Regions from separate parts of the Photobacterium sp. HL06 genome, predicted to be linked through region 2. Evidence: predicted binding sites of a transcription regulator. Region 2 holds the regulator's gene; the other holds the start of a gene.
What was found. The regulator PurR, encoded in region 2, represses purine synthesis genes. The targets are predictions, from matches to a motif close to TNANGNAAACGTTTNCNTNA.

Region 1 (8,200 bases), 1.5 Mb from region 2:
ATTATTCTGACCATATTCAGTGGGCTGAGCCTGATCTTTATCGCCTGTAATAATCTTCAGGATATGTTTGGCTTTATGCTGCTTGGCCTGATGGCAATTGCCGCCTCTATCGCCTATACCGTGGGTAACAAACCCTATGGCTACCGCGGTTTGGGCGATCTTTCGGTACTGATGTTCTTTGGCTGGCTCGGGGTTGCCGGTACCTATTACCTACAAGCCGGGCAGATCGATTCTATCATTATGCTGCCCGCCACAGCCTGCGGCCTGCTCGCCGTTGGTGTTTTAAATATCAACAATCTACGTGACATTGATAATGACCGAGCATGCGGTAAGCTCACCCTGGCCGTGCGTATGGGGCCTGACTGGGGGCGCAAATACCACTTGTTTCTGCTGGCTGGCAGCATACTCTGCCTGGCACTCTTTGCGGCAATAGAGCTGCACTCCCCGTTTGGCTGGCTGTTTGCCCTGAGTGCACCTTTATTGTTTAAGCACGGCAAACAGGTATTCCAATCTGCTGATGGTGCCGCCCTGCGTCCCATGATGGCCACAATGGTAAAATGTGCCCTGCTCACCAACCTGCTGTTTGCTGCCGGCGTGGTACTTGCTGCGTCATAGTAAGGTCCTTGCTAATTTGGCCCCGCTTTGTGAGGGCCATTATTGCAATGCCTTACTGACTGGTTATACTTTCAACAGGTTATAAGGCAGCCAACGGCGGATCATCTCTCAGCAGGCTGTGAACCAACCCTTTTCTATTGCCACAAGAAGAAGCGAACTTATGGAATATAATACGTCCGAACTATGCGATATTTACCTCGACCAGGTCGATGTTGTTGAGCCAATGTTCAGTTCTTATGGCGGCCGCAGCTCATTTGGCGGCCAGGTAACCACCATTAAGTGCTTTGAAGATAACGGCCTGATCCGTGAGGTACTGCAACAGTCCGGTGTGGGCCGTGTACTACTGATCGATGGCGGGGGCTCGTTGCGGCGCGCACTGGTTGATGCCGATGTCGCTCAACTTGCTGCCAGCAATGAATGGGAAGGGTTAATTGTCTACGGCTGCGTACGCCATGTTGATGAGCTAGACGAGCTGGAAATCGGCATTCAAGCGATGGCTTCAACCCCGGTAGGCGCCGATCAGCAAGGTATCGGTGAAGTAGATGTTGCCGTTAATTTTGGCGGTGTCACCTTCCTCCCGGAAGACCACATCTATGCCGACAGCACAGGGGTCATCCTTTCACCAGAACCACTCGATATCGAGTGATCCTGGAGCCGGATCCCAGGGTAGCCCCGGTAAAAACCGGCACAATATCATCCAGATAAAAAACAGAGCCAAAAGGCTCTGCTTTTTATTCTACATGATCCATCTTACCTAGCAGGTTACGTACACGATCCTGCCACGCCTGGTGATCATTACGTAACTTCTCATTATCTTGTTCCAGCACTTCACGGCCTGTACGTAGCTCCTGAGCTTCAGTCGACAGGCTATCGTTTTGTTCTTTTAGTTCTTCAATTTCCATTTGCAACAGGGAAATTGTATCAACAGCCATTTGTACTTTGGCTTCTAGCTTTTCCAACATTTCTAATGACATATTGTTCACCTGATCTCAGCCTATCCTTCTCACCTTAAACCGTTAAGGTAATATCCCACAGGCATGTTTACATTACTGTTGCCCCTATTCTAACGGGGCTGCCGCCTTCTAGCATCTACAAATCCACCGCTTTGCAACAAATGAGTGAATTTTGCACAAATCTGATGGTAATTTTGCTTACCGCCTGCTAGAAGCCACGCAGTATCCTCGCCAACTCCGATTTTCATATCCCTGTCAGCCTTGCTGGGACTGTTTTTTTCCTCACAATGCAGAGGAACTAAGCAAATACTCCGAGATACATGCATTGAGCACAATAGAATGCTTAGAATTGCGATCTAACTCTATTTTAATGCAGGGTTGCCATGCTAATTTTTATCTTGATCGTATCTCTCTTGGAGTTATCCAAGAATTTGCCCCTCTGGCACATCCGACCTTCTCAAGGTCGGATTTTTTATCTCAAAATCAAAGCTTTACATTAAAAACTCACACACCAATAATCACTTGATTGCACTGCACAGTTCAAAACTCGATCTCGTTCAAAAAAAACGCAATCGCTTGCGCGAACGCGCGAGTTCGAACTAATTCTATGCTCGAACGCACAGTTTTTATTCTGTAACATTTTAATTACGAACAAAACGAGTACATTAAGAACACATAAAAGATATAACAATAATACCCCTACAACATAAGACAAAAGGACTGAAAAATGACTTCTCCGAAACAACATACGCTGCTTGGCGAATGTATCGCTGAGTTTATAGGGACAGGGCTGTTGATTTTCTTCGGTGTTGGCTGTGTTGCCGCACTGGTACTGACCGGTGCTGAATTCGGCCAGTGGGAAATCAGCATCATGTGGGGCTTGGGAGTGGCAATTGCTATCTATTGTACGGCAGGTGTCTCCGGTGCCCACATTAACCCTGCGGTGACCATTGCCCTGGCTCTCTTCCATGGTTTTGACAAGCGCAAAGTTGCTCCTTATATTGCCGCTCAAATGCTAGGCGCATTCTGTACTGCCGCTCTAATTTACACACTATACAGCAACCTGTTCACCGAATTTGAAGCCGCTAACCAGATCGTTCGTGGCAGCGAAGCAAGTCTGGCAACTGCCGGCATCTTCTCGACCTACCCACATGCAGCCCTCTCTTTCAGCGGTGCCTTTGCAGTTGAATTTGTAATAACAGCAGTATTAATGTTTGCCATTTTGGCCCTTACTGATGATAAGAACGGTGCCCCTCGCGGCGCAATGGGTCCACTGCTTATCGGTATCTTAATCGCAGTAATCGGCGGCTCGCTAGGTCCACTAACAGGCTTTGCCATGAACCCTGCCCGTGATTTCGGTCCTAAATTCTTTGCCTTTATGGCTGGCTGGGGCGACATGGCACTGACCGGCGGTAAAGACATTCCTTATATGATTGTGCCAATCCTTGCGCCAATCTGCGGTGCCTGTTTCGGTGGCTGGCTATACCCGAAAGCCATCGGTGCCTACCTGCCGGGCAACACTGAAACAGTTGCAGAAGAGCGCGAAAACGCTAGCGACAGTGAAACAGCAAAAGCTTAATTGACTCTCTACCCTATAATTAGAACTAAAGGATTTTCATCATGACTACAGAGAAAAAGTACATCGTTGCACTTGATCAGGGTACCACCAGCTCCCGTGCCGTTGTGCTTGATCACGACGCCAATATTGTTTGTACGTCACAACGCGAATTCACTCAGATCTATCCTAAAGCAGGTTGGGTAGAGCATGATCCTCTAGAGATCTATGCAACCCAAAGCTCTACATTGGTTGAGGTTCTAGCTAAAGCGGGGATTCGTTCTGATGAGGTAGCGGGTATAGGTATCACCAACCAACGCGAAACCACCATCGTATGGGATAAGAACACCGGCAAGCCAGTGTACAACGCCATTGTCTGGCAGTGCCGCCGTACCGCAAGCATTTGCGAGACCCTGAAAGAGCAAGACTTAGAAGAATACATTCGTGAAAATACCGGCCTGGTTGTTGACCCGTACTTCTCTGGCACCAAGATCAAATGGATCCTAGATAACGTTGAAGGCGCTCGCGAGGAAGCTGAAGCCGGTAACCTACTGTTCGGAACTGTTGATACCTGGCTGATCTGGAAAATGACCCAGGGACGTGTACACGTCACTGACTACACCAATGCCTCCCGTACCATGGTGTTTAACATCAATAGCATGCAATGGGATGAGAAGCTGCTGAAGGCGCTGGACATCCCACTCTCTATGATGCCAGAAGTAAAAGCATCATCAGAAGTCTACGGCCAAACCAATATCGGCGGTAAAGGTGGTACGCGTATTCCGATTGCTGGTATTGCTGGCGATCAGCAAGCTGCACTGTTTGGCCAGATGTGTGTCCAACCTGGTCAAGCGAAGAACACTTACGGCACCGGCTGTTTCCTTCTGATGAACACCGGCAAGGAAAAAGTTACCTCGAACAATGGCCTGCTAACTACCTTGGCCTGTGGACCAACTGGCGATGTGGCTTATGCCCTCGAAGGTGCGGTATTTATGGGCGGCGCATCCATTCAGTGGCTGCGTGATGAAGTGAAACTGCTCGATGATGCCAAAGATTCAGAATACTTTGCTGAGAAGGTAGGTAGTGCCAACGGCGTATATGTGGTACCAGCCTTTACCGGACTTGGCGCACCGTATTGGGACCCGTATGCACGTGGAGCAATTGTCGGCCTGACCCGTGGTGTTAACTCCAATCATATCATCCGTGCCACCCTGGAAAGTGTGGCCTACCAGACTCGCGACGTACTGGATGCGATGCAGGCAGATTCTGGCATCAACCTAGCTTCATTGCGTGTTGATGGCGGCGCCGTTGCCAATAACTTCCTGATGCAGTTCCAATCTGACATTCTGGCAACAGAAGTACACCGCCCTGTGGTTACGGAAGTCACAGCACTGGGTGCTGGCTACCTGGCCGGCCTGGCGGTTGGTTTCTGGGGCAGCATCGATGAACTGATGAACAAGGCTGTACTGGATCGTAACTTCGTCCCAAGTGAAGATGAGCAGAAGCGTGAACGCCGCTACAAGGGCTGGAAGCGTGCTGTTGAGTGTGCCAAAGGCTGGGCCGTCGAAGAAGACGACATCTAAGCTTTACCCTCTCTGTTCCCCCTTAAGAAGGCCTGCTGATGCAGGCCTTCTTTTTACCCCGGCCAAATGGCCTAGCCAATGATTGGCTTGAACTCCGGTTAAATTCCGCCATTTCTGCGAAAATAAATTAACGCAAACGTTTCACTACAAGCTGTGATAGAATCGCGGCCAGAATTTATTGAGCCTTTTTTCTTTTCTTTCTGGAGTAACCATGAAACGCGATTTAGCAATGGCATTTTCTCGTGTCACCGAAGGTGCAGCCCTGGCTGGCTACAAATGGCTTGGCCGTGGCGATAAAAACGCAGCCGATGGCGCAGCCGTTGAAGTAATGCGCACCCTGCTGAACCAGACCGAGATTGAAGGTGAAATTGTTATCGGTGAAGGCGAGATTGATGAAGCGCCTATGCTGTATATCGGCGAGAAGGTGGGAACCGGTGGTGATGCCGTCGACATCGCGGTCGATCCTATCGAAGGCACCCGTATGACAGCGATGGGCCAGAATAATGCCCTGGCGGTACTGGCTGCTGGCGAAAAAGGCTCGTTCCTGAAAGCGCCAGATATGTATATGGAAAAACTGGTTGTCGGCCCGGCAGCAAAAGGCTGTATCGACCTGAGTCTGTCCCTGCCTGAGAACCTTGAAAACATTGCCGCCGCGCTTGGCAAATCCCTTGATTCCCTAGTCGTCACCACGCTGGCGAAACCTCGCCATGACGAAGTGATCGCACAGATGCAGGCAATGGGCGTACGCGTCTTTGCCTTCCCTGATGGTGACGTCGCAGCCTCGATCCTGACTTGTATGCCAGATAGCGAAGTTGACGTAATGTACTGTATCGGCGGTGCCCCTGAAGGGGTTGTCTCGGCAGCCGCCATCCGCGCCCTAGGTGGCGACATGCACGGCCGCCTACTGCCTCGCCATCACGTTAAAGGCGACAGTGAGGAAAACCGCCAGTTAGGCCAGGTCGAAATCGACCGTTGCCGCGAGATGGGTATCGAGACAAACAAAGTACTGCGTATGGAAGACATGGCCCAAAGCGACAATGTGATTTTTGCCGGTACCGGGATCACCAAAGGGGATCTGCTCGATGGGATCAGTCGCCAGGGTGATATCGCGACCACAGAAACCCTGTTGATCCGAGGTAAGTGCCGCACAATTCGTCGTATTAAGTCGACCCACTACCTGGCGCGTAAGGATGACGCTATCAAAGGGCATATCCTGTAATTTTCCCCAGCTTCAACGTAAAAGGCGTGCAGTAAAGCACGCCTTTTTTCTCGCCGCAGTCTCAACAATCCGACGCCTTATCTCCCCCCAACTTGCCTATATGGCTTATACTTAACTTTGTAAAGTTGTTGCTTTATTTACTTGGCTGGCTACATAATAAACCAATAAAGGAAAGAACAGCTGATATGAAAACCATAGATAAAATACTCAATCGCATGAAGCGAGACGGCCCCGTGACAGCCAAGGTGCTAGCCGAGGAATTCAAGCTCACAACCATGGGAGTCCGGCAGCACCTGCAAGGACTGGAAGAAGATGGCCTGGTTGATTTCCAGGACATCAAAGCCAAGGTTGGCCGTCCTACCCGGCACTGGAACCTGACCAGCAAGGGCCACCGCCGTTTTGCCGATCGACATGGTGATCTTATTATTCAAATGCTTGATTCTGTAGAAGAGATATTTGGTGCTGACGGGCTTCACCAAGTGGTTGAACGCAGAGAGAATCAAACCTTTGAACAATACCGGCATGCATTGGCAACTTGCTCTGATTTAAAAGAAAAACTGGAAATACTGACTACACTGAGGGAACAGGAAGGTTACATGGCCCAGCTACACCAGGACGGTGAAGGCTTCATTATGGTAGAGAACCATTGCCCAATTTGCCATGCCGCCAAACGCTGTCCTTCATTATGCCAATCAGAGCTCTCAATTTTCCAACGTCTGTTGGGTAACGAGTACCGCGTAGAAAGAAATGAACACATTATTGCCGGAGAGAGGCGCTGCGCTTATCGAATACAAAAATCATAATAGGAGAATATTATGGCTGACTGGATCCCTGCAGAGGTTATCACCAACCGTCACTGGAATAGTGACCTATTTAGTCTTGTCTTGCGCGCTAACATTGAACCCTTCAAAGCCGGGCAGTTTACCAAGCTAGGATTGGAAATTGACGGTAAAATGGTCCAGCGAGCCTACTCCTTTGTGAACCCGCCCAGCGACAGCAATATTGAAATCTATGCCACCCGGGTCGCTGACGGTTTGCTCTCCCCGCGCCTCCATGCCCTGGACAGCGGCGATACCGTGTTCATTTCAGCGCGAGCCAATGGCTTCTTTACCCTTAATGAGGTGCCTGACAGCGAGCATTTGTGGCTGCTGGCGACCGGGACGGCTATTGGCCCTTATTTATCGATATTGCGTGAGCCCGATGTCTGGCGCCGATTCCGTAAAGTCGTGCTGATCCATGCGGTTCGTTACGCCGCTGATCTCAGCTATCAGGCTGAAATCAACGAACTCAAAGCCAACTATCCTGACCAGCTGATTGTCCAGCCTTTTGTTAGCCGTGAACCAGCCTCCCTCGCATTAACCGGCCGGGTTCCACTCGCGATTGCCGACGGTATGTTGGAACGCCATATCGGCCTGCCGCTCACCCCCGAGCAGAGCCAGATCATGCTCTGCGGTAATCCGGAAATGGTAAGAGAAACGAAGGCCGTGCTCGAGTCGATGGGCTTTAGCAAAAACCTGCGCCGCAAAGCGGGGCAAATCACCATGGAGCACTACTGGTAGGCACTCCCCTCTCCGCCAAACGAGACAGCAGCACTCACTTTGTCTCAGTGCAATCTCGTGCAACATCTCATAAATGAGTCAGCTTGTCTCTGCCAAGCTGGCTACCTTTAAAAGCATAACTCATACCAACTCATTGATACTCCACAGCGAATATCAAGGACGTAGCCACTGGCTATATAGGGGATCCGTTATGCAAACCTTACCATCTTTTGATGAGCTTAAGTTAATGGCTGAGAAGGCACCAGAAGAGCTGGAAGCACTGCGGCTGTCAATGAGCGAAGAAATCATCAGCAATGCTGGTGCCGACATGCAACCACGGCTTCGCGCCCAGATGAGCCACATCAATCAGTTAATTGCTAAGGGGAAAAACCCAAACCATACCAATATTTTATTGATGGCCGAGCTACAATTGCAGCTAAAACGCTTTGCTCAGGCGCTTAATGCCCCCGAGACCCTAACCGAGCACCAGGCGAAAATCATGCCTTTCTCCCGGCCAGATCCGCAACAAGACACACCGCCCAAGGCGATGGAAGAGTGAGAGGATAAATACCGGGTTAGCAACTGACCTTGATAAAGCTGTCACTATCCATATCGCGAATATCGACAGTCAGGCTATTGATCGTACTAGCATGCTTCTCCAGAACTGTAATTAAACTTCTGGCCAGTTCCCGCTTTTGCTCCGGAGTCCGCCCAGACAACATGCTCAGCTCGATATG
Region 2 (8,200 bases):
GCTCAAGGTACTGTGTGGGGAAATCGATGCAGGCGGCGAAGTGTCCTTCTTCGGTAAAGCACGTAATGAATTCAAGCAGGCAAAGCTTGCCAAGCACTTAGGTGTATTGCCACAGCACAGCAATTTGAGTTTTGCTTTTACCGCACAAGAAGTGGTAGAGCTCGGTAGCCTGCCACTGCAAATACCCAATGTGCAAACCAAAACAATCGCCACTGAGAAAATGAAGCTTGTTGATGTGCTGTCGCTCAAAAATCGGCTCTACCCTTCCCTATCCGGCGGTGAAAAGCAACGGGTGCACTATGCACGGGTGCTTACCCAGTTAAGCCAGGCAGGCAAGCAGTGTATGCTGATGCTCGACGAACCGACCTCGGCGCTCGATCTCGCCCACCAGCATAGAACTCTGCAAGTCGCCCGAGGCCTTGCGCAATCGGGGGCTGCCGTGATCGTAGTGATCCATGATCTGAACCTAGCGGCTCAATATGCTGATCGCCTTGTTATTATCAATGAAGGTAAGATCCAGGCTGATGGTCCCCCCCGACAAGCATTACAGAAAGACACGATCAGCCGAGTCTATGGCTGGCCCGTACACATCGGCGAGCACCCAACCGATAACTATCCTGTTGTGATGCCTGCGATCTCGTCTGCAGAGTTATCAAAAGCAGTATAAGTTAATCCTATTTTAGCAGGACAGCCTCAGCCCAAAAGCTGAGGTTTTTTACTTGCCAGAAAGCAAAATCATCGAACCAGATTGCACGTCATATGCACTAAATTGTTGTAAAATTGCGGTGAGTTTGTTGATATCTATCAAGAATTACAGGGTTGGGATACAGAAACGTTGCACTGTGCGCTACACTCAGTAGAATGTGAACGCAAGCGATTACACAATGCAACGTCGGGAAAGACGAGAGAACAAGGCCGCTCGTGACTGAAGCGGCTTTTTGGCGTTTTTGTACGCTGTACCAAACAGAACAATTATCTGGATACAGTCAGATAATTACTCTGTTTGGTACTTTCAATTACAAGTGATTATGAAATGGTCGGCTCTGACCTCTGATCTTAAATTATTAGAAGAATAAGTATGGCAACGATTAAAGATGTTGCACGTATGGCTGGTGTATCAACCACAACAGTTTCTCACGTGATCAACAAAACACGCTTTGTTGCAGAAGCAACACAGAAAAAAGTATTAGCGGCCGTAGATGAACTAAATTACGCGCCAAGTGCTGTTGCGCGAAGCCTAAAATGTAACACAACCCGCACCATCGGCATGCTGGTAACCAAGTCTACCAATCCATTCTTTGCCGAAGTGGTCCATGGGGTTGAAGAGCATTGCTATGGCCAAGGCTACACCCTGATCCTATGCAATACTGAAGGTAACCTAGATAAGCAACGTGACTATCTACGCATGCTCGCTGAAAAGCGTGTAGATGGCCTATTGGTAATGTGTTCTGACTTGGACGAGAAGCTGCTTGAACTCCTTGAGCGCAAGAAAGACTTACCAATGGTGATCATGGACTGGGGCCCGGAAAGCCCGCATACGGATAAAATTCAGGATAATGCAGAGCTCGGCGGCTACGTTGCAACCAAGTACTTTATCGAACACGGCCACACTAAAATTGGTTGCCTGTCAGGCCACTCAGACAAATCGACCTGCCAAGAACGTCTGAAGGGCTTTTATAAAGCGATGGGTGAAGCGCAGCTTAGTGTCAATGAAGACTGGCTGCTTGAAGGTGATTTCGAGTGTGAGTCAGCGGTTATCGCCGCCAATAAGTTCATTGAAATGAAAGAGCGCCCGACAGCAATTTTCTGCTTTAACGATATTATGGCAATGGCGCTGATCAGTACTTTCGAGCAGGCAGGCATACGCGTTCCTGATGATATTTCAATTATTGGCTATGACAACATCGACTTGGCACCGTACTTCTCTCCGCCCCTGACGACGATTCACCAGCCTAAGCGCCGCCTGGGCAAAACGGCGATTGAGATCCTGATGGAACGAGTCAAAGATAAAGAACATGAACGCCGTATTTTTGAGATGGCACCAGAACTGGTTGTTCGCAAGTCAGTCAAAGACTTGAACGCCTAATCAACCAAGTCGCAACCCATAGAAACCGATATTACTTATCGGTTTTTTTATGTCTTAAATGACGGTTGTGATGCATTGATTTTGAGGCAAATATATTTTTTGCCACTAAAAACATAGACATATTTATTGAAGCAATATCACACTTTTAAAAGTGGGAGCAAGTTCAAAAATATTATATGGGATATGCTTATTAAGTCACGAACAAGGCAAACCTCCCGAAAGGGTGGGACGCAAAGCTTCCGGCCTAAAAGTGGTTAGTTTTTCAACAACTAAGTCTCTTATGGTAGCGGGGTCGCCGATGGATCTAGCAAAAAGTCATGTCATGAATCCTGACATTATCCTGACATAACTTTTTTGTGAAATTTGCTAATCTGAAATCCTCGCTCTGTTGTTAGGTGACCCAAGAAATATTTCACCGAGAAGAAGCATGGACAAACCAGTACTTAAAGAATCATTACGATTATTCAGTTGTTTCGAGAATGTAAAGTCTCGCTCAATGTTTGGTGGCTTTGGCATTTTCGCGGGTGAAACTATGTTTGCACTCGTGGTAAATGACAAGTTACACCTTCGTGCAAATGCCGAAAATGAAAAAGAATTTAAAAAAGCAGGGCTTACACCTTATGTGTATAAAAAGCGCGGCTTTCCTGTTGTAACTAAGCACTACGCTATTCCAGAAGAATGGTGGAGTGAACCCGATAAAATTCTTTGCCAAGCTAAGCGTTCCTTTACTGCCGCCAAACAAGATAAAGAAACCAAAAGCAAATCAGGCCCAAGTCGTATTAAAGACTTACCAAACCTCCGTTTAGCCAACGAACGTATGCTGAAAAAAGCAGGTATTACTACGGTTGACGAGCTCTTTGAAGCCGGTGCCCTGAATGCTTACAAGGCGTTACAGCAGTCTCACCAGGAGTCGGTCAATATCGAGTTGCTATGGGCCTTAGAAGGTGCCGTAAGTGGCCAGCATTGGTCGGTCATTACTCAGCAACGCCGCTCAGAGCTCCTATCTGAGTTGCCATAGGTTAGAGACATCGATAAAAAAGAGGTGCTATGCACCTCTTTTTATTATCTGCACTCAAATACACACCCAAGACCAGTGAAATTAAGCACATTGCCGAACGAGCATATTGGTTTCGTTGTAAATTTATGCCCTCTCTTATGACAATTTTTTGTCATAGAACGTCAAATATTGATACCTCTCACAAAGCTGTTCATAAATGCATCAATATCCTTTTCTTCAATATCGGCATTAGTAGAATGAGGCTGTCGTTCACACAGGAGGTTGTCATGCACTGTTCCAAGCCTTTTCCTGGACAAGCAGACCAGATGTTCAAAGACAAGTTTTGCAAGTGGCCAAAGCTCATGCGTGCTCTGGTGATAATTAGCCTGATCCCCCCCTTTGCAATCTTGTTTATGGTTTATAGGCAACTTGCTCCGGTGGCAGCCCTTGACGATGCACTTACCCTCACGGCAGGTTTCAACCTATTATTGCTTTTCTGGGGGTTATTACTGAAAATCCGCTCAAGAAAGTACTGGTATCGCAACTACCATATTGGTAAAACCATGCTCCTAGCAATGCTACCTGTCATTGCATCCGGCTATATACTACTATCGCAACCGGATGTTCCGGATATGGCCAAACAACAGAAAACCCAAGCTGTTCATATTTCGCTCAACTAATAGAATTTAAAGAATTTTTTCGATTTCCTGAAATTTTCTTGCCCGTTATTCGGTCTCTGTCTCATACCAATCTAGTATTTTACCCGATCATTGCATCGATTAGATTGATATACTCGCTGTAGCATAAATTACAGCCAGACAGGCATCATTAAGGGGCTCATGTGCGTATTCCAGCCAAACAACATTATTCTTTTCTTATCAAGCCACTTCTTTGGCTGCAAAAGCGCCATTATGGCAACGTGCTAAACCCGGCATTGCTCTGGGGGCGACGTCCTACCCTATTCTGGCTTGTCGCTGGATTTTTCGGCTACCTCGATCGCAAGTCCTCCCCCGTAACACCCGTTGTCCGATCCTTAGTCTGCGTCCGGGTGTCACAGCTCAATGACTGCGCGTTTTGTGTCGATGCCAATGGAATGAAATTAGCCGAGCGCTGCGATTCCGTGGAGAAAATCAAGGCCCTTGCCAACTGGCAGCACAGCGAGCTTTTTGATCAGCAAGAGCGTGCCGTACTGGCCTATGTAGAAGCGATTACCATCACTGGTCAGCGCGTAGACGAAGCAATGATTGCACAGCTAAAACAGTGGTATGACGATGATGCGATTGTTGAGCTAACAGCATTAATCTCATTCCAGAACCTATCAGCCAAATTCAATACCGCGCTTGATGTACCGGCACAAGGATTTTGCTCACTGCCTATTCAGCCCGGTGATACGGACAAGTCCGGAGAGAAATCGTTAGCCTCTCCTTCCGACAATAAATAAAAGGTGAAGTCATGGACAGAAAAAAACTGCTACTACTCGGGACGATAACCAGCCTTATTGGTCTGTGGTTTGCCTTCGATCTTGGTCAGTACTTCACCCTTGAGCAGGCAAAAGCCCAGCAGGTTGCCCTGCAGGATACCATTGCCCAACAACCAATCTTGTCTAGTACGGTATATTTTGTCCTGTATGTGGTTGTGACGGCCCTGTCGCTACCTGGCGCGGCCATTATGACACTGCTTGGAGCGGCTTTATTTGGTTTCTGGTGGAGCCTACTATTGGTTTCTTTCGCCAGTACTATCGGGGCAACCTTGGCCTTCTTGTTCAGCCGCTTCATTTTACGGGACTGGGTCCAGAATAAATTTGGCCACCGCCTGGCTCCGATTAATGCAGGCATTGCCAAAGATGGTCCCATTTACCTGTTCACCTTACGCCTTATCCCGGTGTTCCCGTTCTTTGTGGTCAACCTGCTAATGGGGTTAACCCCGATTAGCACCCGTATGTTCTACCTTGTTAGCCAAGTCGGGATGCTGGCTGGCACCATGGTGTATATCAATGCCGGTACCCAATTAGGCGAAATTGACTCGCTAAGCGGTATCATTTCGGCACCAGTTCTGATCTCCCTTGCACTCCTGGGTGTTTTCCCTCTCGTTGCCAAATTTGTCATGAATATGATCAACCAACGCCGTGTGTATGCGAGCTGGCAGCGGCCTACACGATTCGATCAAAATATGGTTGTGATTGGCGCCGGGGCCGGTGGATTGGTCAGCTCTTATATTGCCGCAGCGGTAAAAGCCAAAGTAACACTCATCGAGCGTCATAAAATGGGTGGCGACTGTTTAAATACCGGCTGTGTTCCTTCAAAAGCGATCATTCGTGCAGCACATACAATGGCTGAAATTTCACGAGCGCAGGAGTTTGGTATTAAAACGAGCAAGCCAGAGGTAGATTTTGAACAAGTTATGGCACGTATTCACAACGTCATTGCCAAAATTGAACCGCATGACTCAGTAGAACGCTACTCCAAGCTGGGCGTCAACTGCATTAAAGGGGATGCGCGGATCCTGTCGCCATGGGAAGTCGAAGTCAATGGCGAGCGCATCACAACGCGCAATATCGTTATCGCCACCGGAGCACGCCCACTGGTACCCAATATTCCGGGGCTAGACACGGTCAACTACCTGACGTCCGATTCTATCTGGTCGCTCAAAACGCAACCTAAACGCCTGCTTGTATTGGGAGGTGGCCCTATTGGCTGTGAGCTGGCCCAGAGTTTCAGCCGCTTGGGTAGTGACGTAACCTTAGTTGAAATGGTCGACCAATTGCTGATCCGCGAGGACAGTGAGGCATCTGAGCTTGTCAGGCAAAGCCTGCAAAATGACGGCGTAGACATCAAGCTGGGTCACCGGGCAATGCGGTTTGAATCCGTGACTGACCAAGATGGTAATCGTGCCCAGCGTGCCTATCTTGATTTCAATAATGAAAAACAAGTCATCGTCGAGTTTGATGCCGTCATGCTGGCACTGGGCCGGGTTGCCAATGTGCAAGGATTTGGCCTCGAAGAGTTAGGTATCACGGCCACAGAGCGTGGTACCGTAAAAGTAAATGAATACTTGCAGACAGAATATCCAAATATTTTTGCTGTCGGTGATGTTGCCGGACCGTTCCAATTAACCCATGCTGCCGCTCACCAAGCATGGTATGCCGCGGTTAACGGCCTGTTTGGTCAGTTTAAGAAATTCAAAACCGATTACTCGGTGCTTCCGGCGGCGACATACACCTCACCAGAAGTAGCCCGAGTTGGCATCAATGAAAAAGAAGCCATGGCGCAAGGTATTGATTATGAAGTCGTCACTTATGGGATAGATGATCTTGACCGTGCCATCACAGATGGTGAAGATCATGGCTTTATTAAAGTGATTACGCCAAAAGGAAAGGATAAAATCCTCGGAGCAACCATTGTCGGCAACAATGCCGGAGAGCTACTGGCTGAATTTACCCTCGCAATGCGCCATGGTTTAGGCCTGAACAAAATCCTAGGGACTGTTCACCCTTACCCGACGATGAGCGAGGCGGTGAAATATACGGCTGGAGTGTGGAAACAAGCCAATGCTCCCAAAGGCCTGCTCGCCTGGGTAGAGAAATACCACACCTGGATGCGCAAAGAAAACAACAACAAGGTAAACGAAGTACCTTCCAATACCACACTAAAAGAAGAAAGGGATATCTGATCAGATGAAGAGACTGCTATTAGGGTTAGCCATTTCGCTAGCCACTAGCCTACCGGCAGTGCAAGCCTCTGCCGAGACACCAGCGGCCACGAGCTGGCAGCAAACTGTTGACAAAGCACAGGGCCAAACGGTGTATTTTAATGCCTGGGGTGGCAGCCAGGAGATCAACGATTATCTACGTTGGGCGGGCCGACAGCTTCAGGCGCAATATGGCGTTACGCTAAAGCACGTCAAAGTTGCCGACATTGCAGAAACCACCCAGCGTTTGCTGGCGGAAAAAACCGCCGGAAAAAATAGCGGCGGTAGTGTCGATATGGTGTGGATCAACGGCGAAAACTTCCGTTCGATGAAGCAAAGCAACCTACTTTACGGCCCTTTTACTGAGCAACTTCCAAACTGGGAGTTTGTTGATAAATCGCTGCCTATCGATGAGGACTTTACCGAGCCAACCAATGGCCTTGAAGCACCTTGGGGTGTCGGTCAGCTGGTCTTTATCCACGATAAGCAAACGCTGAATAACCCCCCGCAAAGTTTTAGCGAGCTACTTAGCCTGGCAAAAGCCTTTCCGGGGAAAGTCAGCTATCCGCAACCGCCTGAGTTTCACGGCAGCAGTTTTCTCAAGGCTGCATTGATCGAGCTAACTGACAACAAAGACGCGTTATATCAGCCAGTCGATGCAAAAACCGAAAAGGCCAAGTTTGACCAGGTCACCGCACCCTTGTGGCAGTACCTAGATCAACTCCACCCGGTATCCTGGCAGCAAGGCAAGCGCTTCCCATCTGGCACCAGCGAAACAATCCAGCTATTGGATGACCAACAATTATTGCTGGCGATTACCTTCAACCCCAATGCAGCCAATGCGGCCATTGAGCATGGCAACCTGGTAGAAACCGCACAGACTTATGCATTCAATCAGGGTGCATTGTCCAATATTCACTTTTTGGCCGTTCCCTGGAATGCATCGGCAAAAGAAGGCGCCTTGGTTGCGATCAACTTCTTGATGAGCCCAGAGGCACAAGCCCGCAAGGCCAATGCCGCCATCTGGGGCGATCCTTCTGTTTTGAAGCAAAGTGCACTGGCAAACGGAGGGGCACGGGGCTTCTCGCTGTTTAAGTCTATTCCCGAGCCTCACCCTAGCTGGCTTACAGCGCTGGAACTAGAGTGGCAAAAGCGCTACGGTAGCTAAAATTGCACAGGTATTAGCGCTGATACTTGCGCTAATACCTGTTCACTAGGTTTTTTATGATTCGTTTGTTGTACCTTTTCACCCTACTCCTCTGCGCTCTGCCATTCGTGCCTGGGGTGTTAGGGGTTGTGATTCCAGCATTTTCCTGGCTGCCTTCGTTAGGGCTGACGACACCCAATATTTCTGCCTTTGTCACTGTTGCCCAATGGCCTGGATTAGCAGAGTCCATACTGCTCACCCTGTTTACCGGCTTAGGCAGTAC

Region 1: a site for PurR is predicted at 4,835-4,854, ahead of glpX (class II fructose-bisphosphatase). Genes of this name have one in related genera too.

What each region holds. Positions count from the first base shown of each region.
Region 1 covers NZ_CM183914.1:212,217-220,416, reverse strand. The annotation lists gene AC51G0_RS01035 (1,4-dihydroxy-2-naphthoate polyprenyltransferase) at 1-615, shown strand, start outside; gene rraA (ribonuclease E activity regulator RraA) at 776-1,261, shown strand; gene zapB (cell division protein ZapB) at 1,347-1,589, opposite strand; gene AC51G0_RS01020 (MIP/aquaporin family protein) at 2,296-3,147, shown strand; gene glpK (glycerol kinase GlpK) at 3,189-4,706, shown strand; gene glpX (class II fructose-bisphosphatase) at 4,918-5,925, shown strand; gene AC51G0_RS01005 (helix-turn-helix transcriptional regulator) at 6,111-6,728, shown strand; gene AC51G0_RS01000 (ferredoxin--NADP reductase) at 6,741-7,484, shown strand; gene AC51G0_RS00995 (DUF3135 domain-containing protein) at 7,675-8,022, shown strand; gene AC51G0_RS00990 (5-carboxymethyl-2-hydroxymuconate Delta-isomerase) at 8,039-8,200, opposite strand, start outside.
Region 2 covers NZ_CM183914.1:1,670,115-1,678,314, reverse strand. The annotation lists gene AC51G0_RS07970 (heme ABC transporter ATP-binding protein) at 1-667, shown strand, start outside; gene purR (HTH-type transcriptional repressor PurR) at 1,079-2,086, shown strand; cyclic di-GMP riboswitch class I at 2,282-2,386, shown strand; gene AC51G0_RS07960 (TfoX/Sxy family DNA transformation protein) at 2,514-3,104, shown strand; gene AC51G0_RS07955 (hypothetical protein) at 3,371-3,763, shown strand; gene AC51G0_RS07950 (carboxymuconolactone decarboxylase family protein) at 3,925-4,524, shown strand; gene lpdA (dihydrolipoyl dehydrogenase) at 4,536-6,752, shown strand; gene AC51G0_RS07940 (ABC transporter substrate-binding protein) at 6,757-7,938, shown strand; gene AC51G0_RS07935 (ABC transporter permease) at 7,995-8,200, shown strand, end outside.